Regions from separate parts of the Streptomyces sp. Sge12 genome, predicted to be linked through region 2. Evidence: riboswitches for the same ligand, from Rfam matches in the RefSeq annotation. Region 2 holds a riboswitch; each other region holds the start of a gene.

Region 1 (5,270 bases), 750 kb from region 2:
CCGCGCACGCTGGAGCGGCGCAGCGCCTCGCACCGGTCCCGTACGGCCTTGGCTGCGCGCTGGGCCCCGAGGAGGGCGGCCGCGAGGGCGCCCACCACGAGGAGGGCGCAGCCGGTGAGCACCGGCCACAGCCGGGCGTCGCGCTCGCCCGCTCCCCCGCCGAGCTGGAGGGTGAAGATCACCGCGGCGGCGCCGCTGAGCGCGGCGGCGAGCACGGGCAGTACGGCGGCGCGCACCAACAGGGGCCGTATCTGCCGGCCGGGACCGGTGACGGCGTGTCTCGACGGGGCGTGGCGGGCGGCGCGGAGTCCGGACATCTGGGTCCTCGGTACGTGGGGCCCGGCCACCGGCGTTCCCGGGGCCCGGTGTTGATCACCGAATACCCACGCTAGACCCCTCCGCCGCGCCCGGGAGTACCAGTTTGCGAACTTCGCGGGGGTGCTTCCCGCTCCCGGTGGAGCGCTCGTACAGCAGCCCGAATGCGCCGGTCGGGCCCTGCGGGCCGCCCCGGCGCCGCCCCGCGGCGGCCGCTGGGACCGGTCCGAACGGCCGCCGGCCGCCCCGGTGTGCCGGGGCGGCCGGACGCTTCGCCGGTGTGGCTCGCTACGACCCGACGGACTCCGGCTTCTCCTGTCCGCCGGCCGCCGCGGACCCGACGCGCGCCGCGGTCCCCGCCACTGACCCGGCTCCGAGCGGGGGCACGGACGACGGACCGTCGACCCGGCCGCCCGCCGTCGTCCCGGCGACGAAGGGCCGCCACCACGGGGTGTGGGGGGCGCCGGCGGCGCCGGGCTCGAACGGCTGGCCCGGGATCGGCAGCGCGATGGCCGCTCCGGCCCCCTCGGCCGCGGACAGCGTGCCCTCGCCCGGCTCGTCCCACGGGTGCAGGGCCAGGTTGAAGGTGCCCCAGTGGATCGGCAGCATCGTGCCGTGCGGGGTGCCGCCCTGCAGGTCGAGGTGGGCGCGCATGCCCTCCTCGGGCGTCATGTGGATGTCGGGCCAGTATTCCGAGTAGGCGCCGATCTGGATCATCGTGGCGTCGAAGGGGCCGTGCTCGGCGCCGATCTCCTTGAAGCCGGGGAAGTAGCCGGTGTCCCCGCTGTGGTAGATCCGGTGCTCGCCGCCCGCGACGACCCAGGACGCCCACAGGGTGTGCTGCTGGTTGCGCAGGCCGCGGCCGCAGAAGTGCCGGGCGGGGGTCGCCGTGAGGGAGAGGCCGGCGATCTCGGTGCTCTCGTTCCAGTCCAGCTCGCGCAGCCGGTCGGCCGGTACGCCCCAGCGCTCCAGGTGCGCGCCGACGCCCAACGGGACGGCGAAGACCGTGTCCGTACCGGCCAGCTCCTTGATCGTCGGCAGGTCGAGGTGGTCGTAGTGGTCGTGCGAGATGACGACGACGTCGACCGTGCCCAGCGAAGCCAGCGGGACCGGTACCGGGTGCAGGCGCTTGGGGCCGGCGAAGGGGAAGGGGGAGCACCGCTCGCCCCACACCGGGTCGAACAGCACCCGGCGCCCGTCGATCTCCGCGAGCACGCTGGAGTGCCCCATCCAGGTCAGCCGCAGGCCGCTCGCGGGCGGCTTCGCCAGGTCCGCGAGGGTCGTCGGGTGGACCGGGATGGGTGCGGCGGGGCTGCGCCGGACCCGCTGCTCCCGGTGGAAGTAGATCTTGGCGAACTCCGTCATCGAGCCCGAGGGCCTGTTCCGGGCCCCGACCGGGTTCTGGAAGACGCCGTCGGCGAAGTTCGGCGAGCGGCGGATCCGCTCCAGCCGGGCACCGGACGGGTCCGCACCGAAGGCTTCGGGCCGCAGGGCACGCAGCCGCGGACGCAAGGGACGGGAGCCGGTCAAAGCGCCTCCAGGGAGGGTGGGGTCAGGATGGTCGTGCTTCTACGACCATCCCAACGCACACCGGCCCCGAAGGATTCCGCTTGCCGCCCCCGACCCTGTTACAGCGGCAGCAGGTCCGGCCGCTTCGCCGCCACGTGGTCGCCGGAGGACTCCCCGCGCAGCCGTCGGCCGATCCACGGCGCGAGGTGCTCGCGCGCCCACTGGATGTTGTCCCGGGTGACGTCCACGGAGCCGCGCGGGCGCTGCGGGGGCCACGGCTGGTCGGGGTCGGCCGGCACCGGGAGGCCGAGCACCTGGGCGGCGCGCAGCGCGACCCGCGTGTGGCCCTCGGGTGAGAGGTGCAGCCGGTCGGTGTCCCAGGCCCGCCGGTCCTGTACGGACTTCAGCGACCAGAGGTCGAGCACCGGGCAGTCGTAGCGGTCGGCGATGGCGCGGACGTGCGCGCTGTAGGTCGCGACCTTGCCGCGCAGGTGCTTGAGCACCGGCACGCCGCGGGTGTCGAAGCCCGTGGTGATCATGACCTGGCCGACGGCCCCGGTGAGGTCGGCCACGGCCGCCTCGAAGCGCTCCGCCACGTCGTCCGGGTCGGTCCCGGGCCGGATGATGTCGTTGCCGCCCGCACAGAAGGTCACGAGGTCCGGCGCGAGGGCCTTGGCCCTCGGGAGCTGGTCGGCCACGATCTGGTCGAGGAGCTTCCCCCGCACCGCCAGATTCGCATAACGGAAGTCGTGCTCGTCGCGCTGGTCCGCCAGGAGCACGGCGAGCCGGTCGGCCCAGCCGAGATAGGAATCCCCCGGGTCCCGGGTCCCCCCACGCCTTCGGTGAAGCTGTCCCCGATCGCCGCGTACGAGCCGATGGTCTTGAGTTTCGTCGTCGTCGCTGCCACGGGAACCCATACTTCACTCCCGTAACCAACCTACGCCAACGTAATGAGGGGTTGACGGACCGTGATCTATACCACGCATGGGATAAGGAATAAGTACACGTGAGGCCGGGACCCCCCTCGGGTCCCGGCCCCACGCGGGTCGGCGGTCCGCCGGCGGGTGCCGTCAGAGGCTCGCGCCCTTCGAGCGGAGGTAGGCGATCGGGTCCAGGTCCGAGCCGTAGGACGGGCTCGTGCGGATCTCGAAGTGCAGGTGCGGGCCGGTCGAATTGCCGGTGGAGCCGGAGAGGCCGATGCTCTGGCCGGCGGTGACGCTCTGACCGGAGGAGACGGAGAGCTGGGAGAGGTGGGCGTACTGGGAGTACTTGCCGTCCGCGTGGCGGATGACGACCTCGTTGCCGTACGAGCCGCTCCAGCCGGCGGAGACCACGGTGCCCGCGCCGACGGCCTTGACGCTGGTGCCGGAGCTCGCGATGAAGTCGACGCCCGTGTGGTAACCGGAGGACCACATGGCTCCCGCGACCTTGTACTGGGTGGAGATCCCACCACTGACCGGGGCCACGAAGCCGGCGGCCGACTGCGGCGCGGCCGGGGCCTCGGCGCGGGCCTCGGCGCGGGACCCGGTGGTGGCCTCGCGCTGCACGGGGGCGGCCTTGCCGGCCTGCTTGCGCTCCTGCTTGGGCGCGGCCGGCTCGGCCGGCTTCGCGTCGGCCTCGGGGGCGGCCGGGGCGGCAGCCGCCCGGCCCGCACCGCCGAGGGTCAGCTTCAGGCCCGGGTGGATCAGCGACGGGTTGCTGCCGACGGCCTCGCGGTTGTCGGCGTACAGCTGCTCCCAGCCGCCCGACAGGTGGCGCTCGGCGGCGATCTTGGAGAGGTAGTCGCCCGGCACGACCGTGTACACGGACGGGGCGGCCTGCACGGCGGCGACGGGCGCCGCCGGGAGCGCGGCCGGGGCCTGCGGGGCCACCGCGGGAGCGACCGCGGGGGCGGCGGCCGGAGCACCGGCCGCCTGGGCGCCGGCGGCACCGATCAGCGGCAGCGCGAGGGCCGCGCCGCCGGTTCCGGCGACGGCGAAACCGCGCGAAAGGGAAAGGGACTTGGGGCGGCGGTGCTTACCCTTTGCAGGCATGACGAATTCCTCTCCGGCGCCTGCGAGGTGAGCTGTCGGGTTCGGACTGGAGATGTCCGGCCGTACATGTACGGGACATGAACGGCTTCACCCCGAGCCGTCCCGGTGAAAGGATCTCCGGGCCGGCGGCTTACCTGGTTCCCCCGCTCCTGCCGCACGAATAGGTCGGATGCGGTTTCCGGGAGGCGGCAGGATTTGGCGTTCCGCCCGGATCGATCGCGAAGGTAATCCCTTGCGGCCGCGCGCTACAAGCCGCGAATTCCCTGACGGAATAACAGGCATGAGGGACCGGCGGAATTCCGGTCACCCTGCGTCCATTCCCGACCGTCAACAGCCGCCCCGACCGGGCCATTCGCCTTCAGCGATCAGGCACTCACGGTCACCGTATGATCTGGCTCACGGGGACGTGCCCGATCTCGCCTCCGGATATGGCAAGTTGGCGCCAAGTAGTGTAATTCGGACACAGCACCCAGGATGCGGCGGAGGAGTTGCTTTGACCCAGCAGATACAGGAGCCGGAGCTGACCGGAGTGCGCAATTTCCGCGATGTGGGCGGATTGCCGACTTCTGACGGCCGAACGGTCATGACGGGACGACTGTACCGAAGCGGACATCTCGCACATGCCACCGAAAGCGATGCGGAGTTCCTCGCCTCGCTCGGCCTCCACACCATCTTCGATTTCCGCAACGGCGCCGACCACGCCCTGGAGGGGCCGGACGTCGAACTGCCGGGCGTGCGCAACGTCAACATCCCGCTCTCGGACCCGGCCGACGGGCGGGAGTTCTGGCGGCTGGTCCGCGAGGGCGACCTCGTGCAGCTGCGCGAGCTCCTGGGCGAGGGCAGGGCCGCCGCCCGGATGTCGAACTCGTACCGCGGGATCATCCGCCTGCGCACCACCGAGCACAGCCGGGTCGTGCACGCCCTCGCCGAGGACAGCGTCCCCGCCCTCATGCACTGCGCGGCCGGCAAGGACCGGGCCGGCCTGTCGATCGCCGTCACCCTGCTCGCGCTGGGCGTCGAGCGCGAGGCGATCGTGACGGACTACCTGGAGTCGAACGCCCCGCACCGCCGCTACCGCGTGCGCCGCACCGACGAGTCGGCGGACGCCCGCTCCCCCGAGGTGATGGAGCTGCTCGCACCGCTCTTCGACGCGCGCGCCGAATACCTGGTGGCCGCCTTCGACACCATCGACGAGATCTGGGGCGGGGTGGACCGCTACCTGGCGGAGGGCCTCGGGCTGCGGCCCGAGACCCTCGACCGGCTGCGGGACCGGCTCCTGGTCTGACGGGGCGGGGGCCGGTTCCCCGCCGGGGTCGGCAGGCCGTCAGCGCGCGGCGACGGCCTGCTTCACCAGCGTCCTGCCGAAGTCCCAGATCAGCCCGGACCCGCCGTGCGCCTCGTCCATGACGTCGC
Region 2 (5,270 bases):
GCGGTTCGCCGCCGAGGGCCCGACGGCCGAGGAGATGGAGCGGGCCCAGGCGCAGCTCGAGCGCGAGTGGCTGGACCGGCTGAGCACGGTGGCCGGGCGCGCCGACGAACTGTGCCGCTTCGCGGTGCTGTTCGGCGACCCGCAGCTGGCGCTGACCGCCGTCCAGCGCGTCCTGGACATCACCGCCGAGGAGGTGCAGGCCGTGGCCGCCGCCCGACTGCGCCCGGACAACCGCGCGGTGCTCGTCTACGAGCCGATCGCCGCCGACGAGGCCGACCAGCACGACGAGTCCGACGAGAACGAGGGGGCGGAGCAGTGAGCGACACCGCAGCCGTCACGATGAGCTTCCACCCGCAGCCCCAAGCCGGCGAGCCGCAGCCGTGGGCCTTCCCGGCCCCCGACCGCGGGCAGCTGTCCAACGGGCTGACCCTGCTGCGCTGCCACCGGCCGGGCCAGCAGGTCGTCGCGGTCGAGGTCAATCTCGCCGCGCCGCTCGACGCCGAGCCCGCCGGCCTGGACGGCGTGGCGACCATCATGGCGCGGGCGCTCTCCGAGGGCACCGACAAGCACTCCGCCGAGGAGTTCGCGGCCGAGCTGGAGCGCTGCGGCGCCACCCTCGACGCGCACGCCGACCACCCGGGCATCCGGGTCTCGCTGGAGGTCCCGGCCTCCCGCCTGCCCAAGGCGCTGGGCCTGCTCGCCGAGGCGCTGCGCGCCCCGGCCTTCGCCGACGCCGAGGTCGACCGGCTGGTGCGCAACCGGCTCGACGAGATCCCGCACGAGCTGGCCAACCCGCAGCGCCGCGCCGCCAAGCAGCTCTCCAAGGAGCTCTTCCCGGCCACCCTGCGGATGTCCCGGCCGCGCCAGGGCACCGAGGAGACGGTCGCCCGGATCGACTCCGCCGCCGTACGCGCCTTCTACGAGGCCCACGTACGGCCCGCCACCGCCACCGCGGTGGTCGTCGGCGACCTGACCGGCATCGACCTGGACGCCGTGCTGGCGGACACCCTGGGCACCTGGACGGGCAACACCGCCGCCGCCCTCCCGGTGCCGCCGGTGACCGCGGACGACACCGGCCGCGTGGTCATCGTGGACCGGCCCGGCGCGGTCCAGACGCAGCTGCTGATCGGCCGGATCGGGGCGGACCGCCACGACCGGGTGTGGGCGGCCCAGGTGCTCGGCACGTACTGCCTGGGCGGCACCCTCACCTCGCGCCTGGACAAGGTGCTGCGCGAGGAGAAGGGCTACACCTACGGGGTGCGCGCCTTCGGCCAGGTGCTGCGCTCCACCGCGGACGGCAAGGGTGCCTCGATGCTCGCCATCAGCGGCTCGGTGGACACACCGAACACGGGCCCGGCGCTGGAGGACCTCTGGAAGGTGCTGCGCACCCTCGCCGAGGGCGGTCTGACCGACGCCGAACGCGATGTCGCCGTACAGAACTTGGTGGGCGTCGCCCCGCTGAAGTTCGAGACGGCGGCCTCGGTCGCGGGCACCCTCGCGGACCAGGTCGAGCAGGAACTGCCGGACGACTACCAGGCGCAGTTGTACGCCCAGCTGGCCGAAACCGGCACGGTGGAGGCGACGTCGGCGGTCGTGAAGGCCTTCCCGGCGGACCGGCTGGTCACCGTCCTGGTGGGCGATGCGTCGCTCATCGAGGAGCCCGTGCGGGCCCTCGGGATCGGTGAGGTCACGGTCGTCTCCAACTGACGGTCGGGCGACGGCTCCTTGAGGGCCGGCTGAAGGTTTCAGCAAGGGGTTCTGGTGACTTGTTCACCGGAACCCCTTTTGTCCGTTTAATGGTGAGGTTGCTTGTATGCGGTGTGGCGTACGCAACAAAAAGCCGCGTCTGTTTGGCGATTGACTGATGATCCGCCTAGCGTCGGCCGTGCTGTCCGTCAGTTGTGCCCGCCGCACCCGCGGCACCGGGCAGCGATCGCCGAGTCCCCGTCAGGCGCGAGCCTGGGGAGCCGGGGACCCACATGAGTCCCTGGGGTGAATCGGACCCCCTCGTAAGAGGAGGCCCGTAGGAGACCTTCCTGCTCCGAACCCGTCAGCTAACCCGGTAGGCGAGAAGGAAGGAAAGGATCAAACCCTTCATGGCGTTTGGCAGTCGTCCCGCTGGTTCCGGTAAGCACCGTGGTTCCAGCCGTCTGAGCCGCAAGACCGCCGGTTACGCCGGTATCGCCGCGATCGCCACCACGGGTGTCGTCGGCTCCCTCGCCGCCCCGGCCTTCGCCGCGGACAACCACAGCAGCAACATCGGCCAGGACAACGGCCTCGGTGCCGTCGTCGTCGCCGACGAGCTCGCGGGTGACATCTCCGAGCAGGCCGACGCCCAGCACCGCGCCGCCGAGCACGCCGCCGCCAAGGCGCAGGCCGAGGCCGACGCGAAGCAGAAGGCCGCGGAGGCCAAGCGCCTCGCCGAGGCCAAGGCGAAGGCCGAGCGCGAGGCCGCCGAGCGCGCCGCCCGCGAGGAGGAGCGCAAGCGCCTCAACACCTTCGTCGCCCCGGTGGACGGCTCCTACGTCAGCACGCAGTACCACGCGGGCGGCGGCATGTGGTCCTCCGGCAGCCACACGGGCATCGACTTCCACGCCGCCTCCGGCACCTCGGTCCACGCCGTCGGCGTCGGCACCGTCGTCGAGGCCGGCTGGGGTGGCGCGTACGGCAACAACGTCGTCATCAAGCACAACGACGGTACGTACACCCAGTACGGGCACATGACCTCGCTGAACGTCTCGGTCGGCCAGCAGGTCACCCCCGGCCAGCAGATCGGCCTGTCGGGCTCCACCGGCAACTCCAGCGGCCCGCACCTGCACTTCGAGGCCCGCACGGGCTCGCAGTACGGCTCGGACATCGACCCGATCGCGTACCTGCGCTCGCACGGCGTCGAGCTCTGACGCTGCCCCGAGCAGCTTCGGCTCCACCTTCTGCTCCACCGAAGACCCCGGCTCCCCGAGCCGGGGTCTTTGTGTTGCGCGTCCCTGTGCAAATGTTTCGCATTTTCGGCTGCTCTCGGAAATTATCGTGTGTTGCAATAGAGTCTCGGTACGCGCATGTGCGTGCAATCAGGCTGGCAGTCGGAAATAGGCGGAGGTTCGGTCTTGCGTATTCCTGCGCACGCGGTATGCACAGCAATCCGCGACGACATCGTCTCCGGGGCGTTCGAGCCGGGCGCGCGGCTGACCGAGGAGGTGCTGGCCCGCCGGTACGGGGTCTCGCGCGTCCCGGTCCGCGAGGCCCTGCGGACCCTGGAGTCCGAAGGCTTCGTGACCACGCGGCGCCATGCGGGGGCCTGCGTGGCCGAGCCGACCGAGCAGGAGGCCGCGGACCTGCTGGAGCTGCGGATGCTGCTGGAGCCCCTGGCGGCCGCCAGAGCGGCCCGGCGGCGCACCGACGCACACCTCAAGGTGCTGCGGGGGCTGGTCAGGCTGGGGCAGGAGCGGGCCAGGCGGGGCCAGGGGGAGGACCTGCGCTCCCTGGGCGGCTGGTTCCACGAGACGCTCGCGCAGTCCTCCGGCAGCCCCGGGCTGATCGCGCTGCTCACGCAGATGCGGCACAAGGTCGCCTGGATGTACGTGGTGGAGGCGCCGGCCCGGCCGGTGGAGTCCTGGGCGGAGCACGGCGCGATCGTGGACGCGGTGGCGCGCGGGGACGCCGAGCGGGCGCGGGCGCTGACCGTGCTCCACGCCGAACGGGCGGCGGGGGCGCACCGGCTGCGGGTGCGCGCGGCGGTGAGGACTTCGCAACCTGCCGTAAACATGTCGAGCGGCCGGCATTAACAGGACCCGTATACAAAGGGTGGAATCGCGCATCGCGTGAATTCGCTGCACGGCGGCCGGTCGGATTGTGCGCCGGGCCGATTTTCCGTGCCGAATTCCTGCGGAGCTCAATTCGGAGTACGGCGGATTTGTGCGGGGCCCTTTTCCGGCCGAGCGGGATCTTCCCGGTGCGCCGCGAGCGGCCGACGCCGGGTCGCACCCGGCAGTGCGGGAGCGCCCCGCGGGGCGCCCGGGCAGGTCGAGCACCGACGGCGCGGACCGACGCGGTGCGTTGTGCGTGCGGGTGCGGGTGCGGGTGCGGGTGCGGGTGCGGGTGCGGGTACGGGTATGGGTACGGCGCCGGCGCGAGCCCGTAGGTGTGCGCCCTCGCTCCGCCGGGCCGGGGCCGTGCCGGAGATCTGCGCCCGCGAGTGCATCGCGACCCGGGCGGTCGTCGCACCCGGTGGGCCGGCGGCGGTCTGCGCTTGGGCGGCGATGCTGTGCCGGACCCTGCGGGCTGCGGCCCTGTGCACCGTGTGCCCGTGCTGCGGGACGGCCGCGGCTCCCGGCCGGGGGCGGGCGGCAAGGGTGCGGCCCGGCAGGGGGGTTGCGAGGGGGCGGGGCGGGCCCCGTGCCGGATGCGGCGAAGCCGCGGTCCCGGGAGCGGGGGCCGCGGCTTCGTGCGTGAGGTCGAACCCGAAGGGTCAGACGGTCTCGGGGAGCTCCTCGAGACCCTCGGCGACCAGCTTCGCGAGGCGGTCGAGCGCGGCGTCCGCACCCTCGGCCTCGGAGGCGAGGACGATCTCCTCGCCGCCCTGGGCGCCCAGGCCCAGAACCGCCAGCATGGAGGCGGCGTTGACCGGGTCGCCGCCGGACTTCGCGATGGTCACCGGGACGCCGGAAGCGGTCGTCGCACGGACGAAGATCGAGGCGGGACGAGCGTGCAGGCCCTCGGCCCAACCGACGTTGACGCGGCGCTCTGCCATGGTGATGCCCTTCAGGTTCTTACGGTTGTCTAGACCAGTCTCTCACGACGTCCGGAATGCTCGGACCGACCTTCGGCCTGATTTTTTCGCCGTTCGACCTTCCCCAGCTTGCACTGGTTTGTCCCATCCTGCCTAATACGCCGCGCGAGCACTGTCCCGCCCGATCCGGCCGTAAGGTAGGCCCATGACCATCGAGTCGGACCCCTCGTACCCGGCCCACTGGGAAGCCGACGTCGTCCTGCGCGACGGCGGTACCGCCCGGATCAGGCCCATCACCACCGAGGACGCGGGCCGGCTCGTCAGCTTCTACGAACAGGTCTCGGACGAGTCGAAGTACTACCGCTTCTTCGCGCCCTACCCCCGGCTCTCCGACCGCGACGTGCACCGCTTCACGCACCACGACTACGTGGACCGGGTCGGGCTCGCCGCGACCATCGGCGGGGAGTTCATCGGGACCGTCCGCTACGACCGCATCGGCCCCGACGGCCGGCCCGCCTCCGGGCCCGCCGACGAGGCGGAGGTC
Region 3 (5,270 bases), 2.6 Mb from region 2:
TCTGACCGCAGTTCACGGCGACGGCGAGGTCGGCGATGGTGACGTCCTCGGTCTCACCGGAGCGGTGGGACATCATGCACTTGAAGCCGTTGCGCTGGGCCATCTCGACGGCGTCCAGGGTCTCGGTCAGCGAACCGATCTGGTTCACCTTCACGAGCAGGGCGTTCGCGGAGCCCTCCTCGATACCGCGGGCCAGACGCTCCGGGTTGGTGACGAACAGGTCGTCACCGACGATCTGGACCTTGGCGCCGAGGCGGTCGGTGACGACCTTCCAGCCGGCCCAGTCGTCCTCGTACAGCGGGTCCTCGATGGAGACGAGCGGGTACGCGGAGACGAGCTCCTCGTAGTACTCGGTCATCTCGGCGGCCGAGCGGGACTGGCCCTCGAACTCGTACTTGCCGTCCTTGTAGAACTCGGACGCGGCGACGTCGAGCGCGAGCGCGATGTCCTTGCCCGGGGTGTAGCCGGCCTGCTTGATGGCCTCGACGATGAGGTCGAGCGCGGCGCGGTTGGACTCCAGGTTCGGGGCGAAGCCGCCCTCGTCACCCAGGCCGGTGGAGAGGCCCTTGGTGTGCAGGACCTTCTTGAGGGTGTGGTAGACCTCGGCACCCCAGCGCAGCGCCTCGGAGAAGGACTCCGCGCCGATGGGGGCGATCATGAACTCCTGGATGTCGACGTTGGAGTCGGCGTGCGACCCACCGTTGAGGATGTTCATCATCGGAACGGGCAGCAGGTGCGCGTTCGGACCGCCGAGGTAGCGGAAGAGCGGAAGGTCCGAGGCCTCGGACGCGGCGTGCGCGACGGCCAGGGACACGCCGAGGATGGCGTTGGCGCCGAGCGAGCCCTTGTTGTCGGTGGCGTCCAGGTCGAACATGGCCTGGTCGATCAGCCGCTGCTCGGTGGCGTCGTAGCCGACGAGCTCCGGGCCGATCTGCTCGATCACGGCGAGGACGGCCTTCTCGACGCCCTTGCCCATGTAGCGGTTGGGGTCACCGTCACGGAGCTCGATGGCCTCGAAGGCACCGGTGGAGGCGCCGGACGGAACTGCAGCACGGCCGGTGCTGCCATCGTCGAGGCCCACCTCGACCTCGACCGTGGGGTTGCCTCGGGAGTCCAGGATTTCCCGGGCTACGACGACGTCGATGGACGGCACGAGCATCTCCTTCTGGGATGTGACGCTGGGTGTGCGGTGGCGTGTCAGGCCGTGGGATGGCCTTGCCGCCTAGAGCCTAACCGGCTCCGGGCACTCGACCGGCCGACCGCCCGGACCCTGGGACGAAAAAGGGACCGAATACCCCTCTTCCGGGACATAAGTCTCTTGATCATCGGCATTTCGGGGCCGCGCACGGCACCGCCCGGCGCGTGGGGCACGCGCCGGGCGGTGGACATCCTGCACGCAGTCAGCGGACCGCGGGCGCAGGGTTCTGCGGCATGTGCCGCATTGTTCAGCTGAGCTTCAGCTTCTGACCCGGGAAGATCAGGTCGGCGTCCGAGACGATGTCCTTGTTCAGCTCGAAGAGCTTCTCCCAGCCGCCCTTGACGCCGTTGGTCTCGGCGATGGTGCCCAGGGTGTCGCCCGGCTTCACCTCGTACGAGCCGTTGCCGGTCTGCGGCGCGGCCGGAGTCTCGGTGCGCTCGGAACGGGTGACCGGAGCCTCGGCGCGCTTCGTCTTCGGAGCGGCCTTGGTCTCGACCTTCTTCGTCTCGGCCTTCGGCTTCGACTGCGGCTTGTTCTGCGGCTTGTTCTGCGCCGGGGTCTCGGCGCCGCCACCGGTGTAGGCGGAGCCCGACAGGCCCTTGCCGCAGGACGGCCAGGCGCCCTTGCCCTGGCTCTTGAGGACCTTCTCCGCGACGGCTATCTGCTGCGCCTTGGTGGCCTGGTTGGCCTGCGGGGCGTAGGACTTGCCGCCGAAACCGGCCCACGTGGAGGACGAGAACTGCAGGCCGCCGTAGTAGCCGTTGCCCGTGTTGATGGCCCAGTTGCCACCGGACTCGCACTGCGCGACCTTGTCCCACTCGGACGCGGTGGCGGCGCTGGCGGTGCCCGCGGCCATCAGGGGGGCGGCCACGGCCACACCGGCGACACCGGCGAGCGTGACGATCCGGACAGACCGCTCGATTGCAGTACCGCGACGGTGCTTGCCCTTGCCGGAAAGCAGCATGGAGTTCTCCTCACCGACGCCTACGAGGTGAGCTGTCGGGTTCGGGCGAGTGAGTTGCCCGGCCGTGCGACCTAGCGCACGTCTTAACCCCAAGCCGGTGGCGTGACCGTCTCTCAACGGCCGCTCCCGGCACCTACCTTGGTTCCCCCGCTCCTGCCTTCGGCGCTTGACGCGACGACTGTTCCCCCCGTCCGCCGGCAGGATTCGGCGATGCGGTCGAAGGAGCCCGCGGTGGCGAGCGATTCAGAAGGTAGACAGGTCTCTCCCCGATGTTCAACGAGCAACATCGGGGAGAAACGGCCCCTACTTGCGCTCCCCGGAGGGGTGTTTGCGCAGGTGAGGACGGGGTTTGCGGAAGCCCCCGGGCGGGACACGCCAGTTGACCGGAAGAGACGCATGTCTCACTTGCCGAAAACCGACATTCGACTCTTTCCGGATAACTGAACTGCCCTTATTGCGTGGTTAGATCCAGATTCTGGCCGGGCTTGATCAGGTTGGCGTCGTCACCGATGACCTGCTCATTGGCTTCGTAGAGGCCGTTCCAGCCGCCCCTCACGCCCTTGGCGACCGCGATGGTCGCCAGGCTGTCGCCCACCTGGACCGTGTACGTGGGGTCCGACGCGGTGTCAGAGGGGGCCGTCGGCTCGGCCGCCGGGGCACCGCGGTGCTTGCCGCTGCCCTCGGCGGGAGTGGCACCCAGCGTCTGCGGGGTCTCGGGAGCCCCGGGGGTCGCAGGGGACGTCGGGTCGACGGGAGGCAGTCCGGGCGTGGCCGGCGGGGTGGTCGGGGCGGTCGGGTCCACCGGGAGCGTGGGCGCCGTCGGGTCGACGGGGGCCGGCGTGGTGGTCGGGTCGCCCGGCAGGGTCGGGGCCGTCGGGTCCACGGGAGGCGTCGTCGGGACGTCCGGCGCGGGCATGACGGGCAGTCCGATGGACGGGGCGTCGGGAATGAGGAACGGGGTGTCCGACGGGCTCGGGGCCGGGGTCGGCGCACCGTAGTCCGTGGACCGCGCGCCGCCGCCGGTGGACGGGACGACGTCGTCCGGGCGGGACGGCGAGGGGGCGAGGGGGCCCGTACCGCCGGGCAGACCGGGGTCGACCTGCGCGGCGGGGCTCTCCTTGTCGAGGCCCGCGGAGGCCGCGCACAGCGGCCACGCCTGCGGGCCGGTGGACTTCAGCACGCGCTCGGCCACCGCGATCTGCTGGGACCTGCTCGCCAGGTCGGGGCGCTCGGCGAAGTCGAGACCGCCGGCGCCCTGCCACTCCTCCTGCGTGAACTGGAGTCCGCCGTAGGAGCCGCTGCCGGAGTTGGCACTCCAGGAGCCGCCGCTCTCGCATTCGGCGACCTTGTCCCACGTGGACGTGTCGGCGGCAGTGGCGCTGGTGGCCGCGAGCAGCGGCAGAGCCAGCGCGGAGCCAGTGACTCCGGCTGTGACGACCAGCGCGGGGACCTGGCGGGGGCGTCTGTGACGGCCGTTCCCGGAACGCATGTAGTGCACCTTTCGCATAACAGCGGGGTAACGGCAGAACCTAGCGGCCTTCGAACGATTGTCACAAGTTCAAGTCGAACCTGACTTTTAATCAGATTCCGCTTAAGTGTTTTGAGGCGTGAAGCGAACGGGAAGAGTGCGCAGCCCCCGCATGATCAACCCCCCACGCCAGCGCAGGTCTTGGGACGGAACAGCAAGTTCCAGATCGGGCAGGCGCGTCAGCAGCGTGGCGAGCGCCGTCTGTCCTTCGAGGCGGGCGAGCGGGGCCCCGAGGCAGTAGTGGATCCCGTGACCGTATCCGAGGTGCTGGTTGTCGGCGCGGGAGAGGTCGAGGGTGTCCGGGTCCGCGAACCGCTCGGGGTCGCGGTCGGCGGCCGCGAGGACGACCAGCACCGGATCGCCGGCGGCGACGGACATGCCGCCGAGGGTCAGCGGCTCGGTGGCGAAGCGCCAGGTCGCCAGCTCCACGGGGCCGTCGTAGCGCAGCAGTTCCTCGACCCCGGTGGCCAGCAGCCCGCTCTCGCCGGCGGCGAGGGAGAGCTGGAGGCGCTCGCGCTGGCCGGGGTTCATGAAGAGGGAGTGGACCCCGTTGCCGATGAGGTTCACGGTGGTCTCGAAGCCGGCGAAGAGCAGGATGAAGGCCATCGCGGTGGCCTCGCCCTCCGTCAGGTGGTCGCCGTGGTCGCTCGCCCGGATCAGGTCGGAGATCAGGTCGTCGCCCAGATCGTCCCTTTTGCGGTGGATGAGTTCACCGAGGTAGGTCCGCATCTGCTTGACCGACCGGGCGACCCCGCCGCGCGGACCGCCGCCGTGGCGGATCATCATGCCGGCCCAGTCGCGGAAGTCGTCCTGGTCCTCGCGCGGCACCCCGAGCATCTCGCAGATGGCGTAGATGGGGAGCGGGAAGGCGAACTCGTGGATGAGGTCGGCCTCCCCCCTGGCCGCGAAGGCGTCGATCAGGTGGTCGGTGAGCGCCTGCACCCGCGGGGCGAACTCGGCCACCCTGCGCGGGGTGAACGCCTTCGACACCAGCCTCCGCAGCCGGGTGTGATCCGGCGGGTCGATGTTGAGCAGGTGCGTCATCAGCTCCGCCTTGCGCTCCCCCGGGATCCCGGTCTTGCCCTTGGCGTGCGCGGGCTCCGCGTGGTGCGCAGGGTTCTTGCTGAGCCGCTGGTCGGCGAGGGCCTGGCGGGCGTCGGCGTAGCGGGTGACGAGCCATGCCTCGACCCCGCTGGGCAGCTTGGTGCGGTGCACCGGGGAGTGCTCGCGCAACCACGCGTAGGCCGGGTAGGGATCGGTCGCGAACTCCCAGTCGAAGAGGGTGGGGCCCTCGGCGGGAGGGGTGTCGGACGGGTTCGCGGAGGTCTGCTCGTGCACCCGAAGACCGTATCCCGGCGGCGGACCCCCATCCGATTTGGGTGGTTCGCCGCGGCTGTCCGTAGATCGTCCATCCCTTGACGTGACCTTCTCCGACATTCCTACTTTCGGTTTTGTGGATGTGAAGATCTTGAAAAGCAGTTTCGCGGTGGTGGAGCGACGGGCCGAGCACGCCGTCAAGTTCTTCTACTCCCACCTCTTCTGGCACAACCCCGGTGTCCGTGCCCTCTTCCCGGACTCCC

What was found. Region 2 has a riboswitch for cyclic di-AMP ahead of B6R96_RS09430 (M23 family metallopeptidase). Riboswitches for the same ligand answer to the same signal wherever they lie in the genome.
Region 1: it holds a riboswitch for cyclic di-AMP, as region 2 does, so the genes downstream of both, B6R96_RS06435 (LysM peptidoglycan-binding domain-containing M23 family metallopeptidase) here and B6R96_RS09430 (M23 family metallopeptidase) in region 2, are expected to answer to the same signal.
Region 3: it holds a riboswitch for cyclic di-AMP, as region 2 does, so the genes downstream of both, B6R96_RS21450 (LysM peptidoglycan-binding domain-containing protein) here and B6R96_RS09430 (M23 family metallopeptidase) in region 2, are expected to answer to the same signal.

The regions. Positions count from the first base shown of each region.
Region 1 is NZ_CP020555.1:1,428,060-1,433,329, forward strand. Features, by position in the region: gene B6R96_RS38630 (sensor histidine kinase) at 1-317, opposite strand, end outside; gene B6R96_RS06425 (MBL fold metallo-hydrolase) at 604-1,845, opposite strand; partial or broken gene B6R96_RS06430 (SGNH/GDSL hydrolase family protein) at 1,944-2,731, opposite strand; gene B6R96_RS06435 (LysM peptidoglycan-binding domain-containing M23 family metallopeptidase) at 2,895-3,857, opposite strand; cyclic di-AMP (ydaO/yuaA leader) riboswitch at 3,860-4,035, opposite strand; gene B6R96_RS06440 (tyrosine-protein phosphatase) at 4,351-5,142, shown strand; gene B6R96_RS06445 (aspartate aminotransferase family protein) at 5,182-5,270, opposite strand, start outside.
Region 2 is NZ_CP020555.1:2,180,123-2,185,392, reverse strand. Features, by position in the region: gene B6R96_RS09440 (M16 family metallopeptidase) at 1-319, shown strand, start outside; gene B6R96_RS09435 (M16 family metallopeptidase) at 340-1,707, shown strand; cyclic di-AMP (ydaO/yuaA leader) riboswitch at 1,925-2,083, shown strand; gene B6R96_RS09430 (M23 family metallopeptidase) at 2,097-2,900, shown strand; gene B6R96_RS09425 (GntR family transcriptional regulator) at 3,105-3,782, shown strand; gene B6R96_RS09420 (HPr family phosphocarrier protein) at 4,466-4,747, opposite strand; gene B6R96_RS09415 (bifunctional acetate--CoA ligase family protein/GNAT family N-acetyltransferase) at 4,932-5,270, shown strand, end outside.
Region 3 is NZ_CP020555.1:4,784,972-4,790,241, reverse strand. Features, by position in the region: gene eno (phosphopyruvate hydratase) at 1-1,159, opposite strand, end outside; gene B6R96_RS21450 (LysM peptidoglycan-binding domain-containing protein) at 1,446-2,162, opposite strand; cyclic di-AMP (ydaO/yuaA leader) riboswitch at 2,165-2,337, opposite strand; gene B6R96_RS21445 (LysM peptidoglycan-binding domain-containing protein) at 2,614-3,651, opposite strand; gene B6R96_RS21440 (cytochrome P450 family protein) at 3,754-5,028, opposite strand; gene B6R96_RS21435 (globin domain-containing protein) at 5,150-5,270, shown strand, end outside.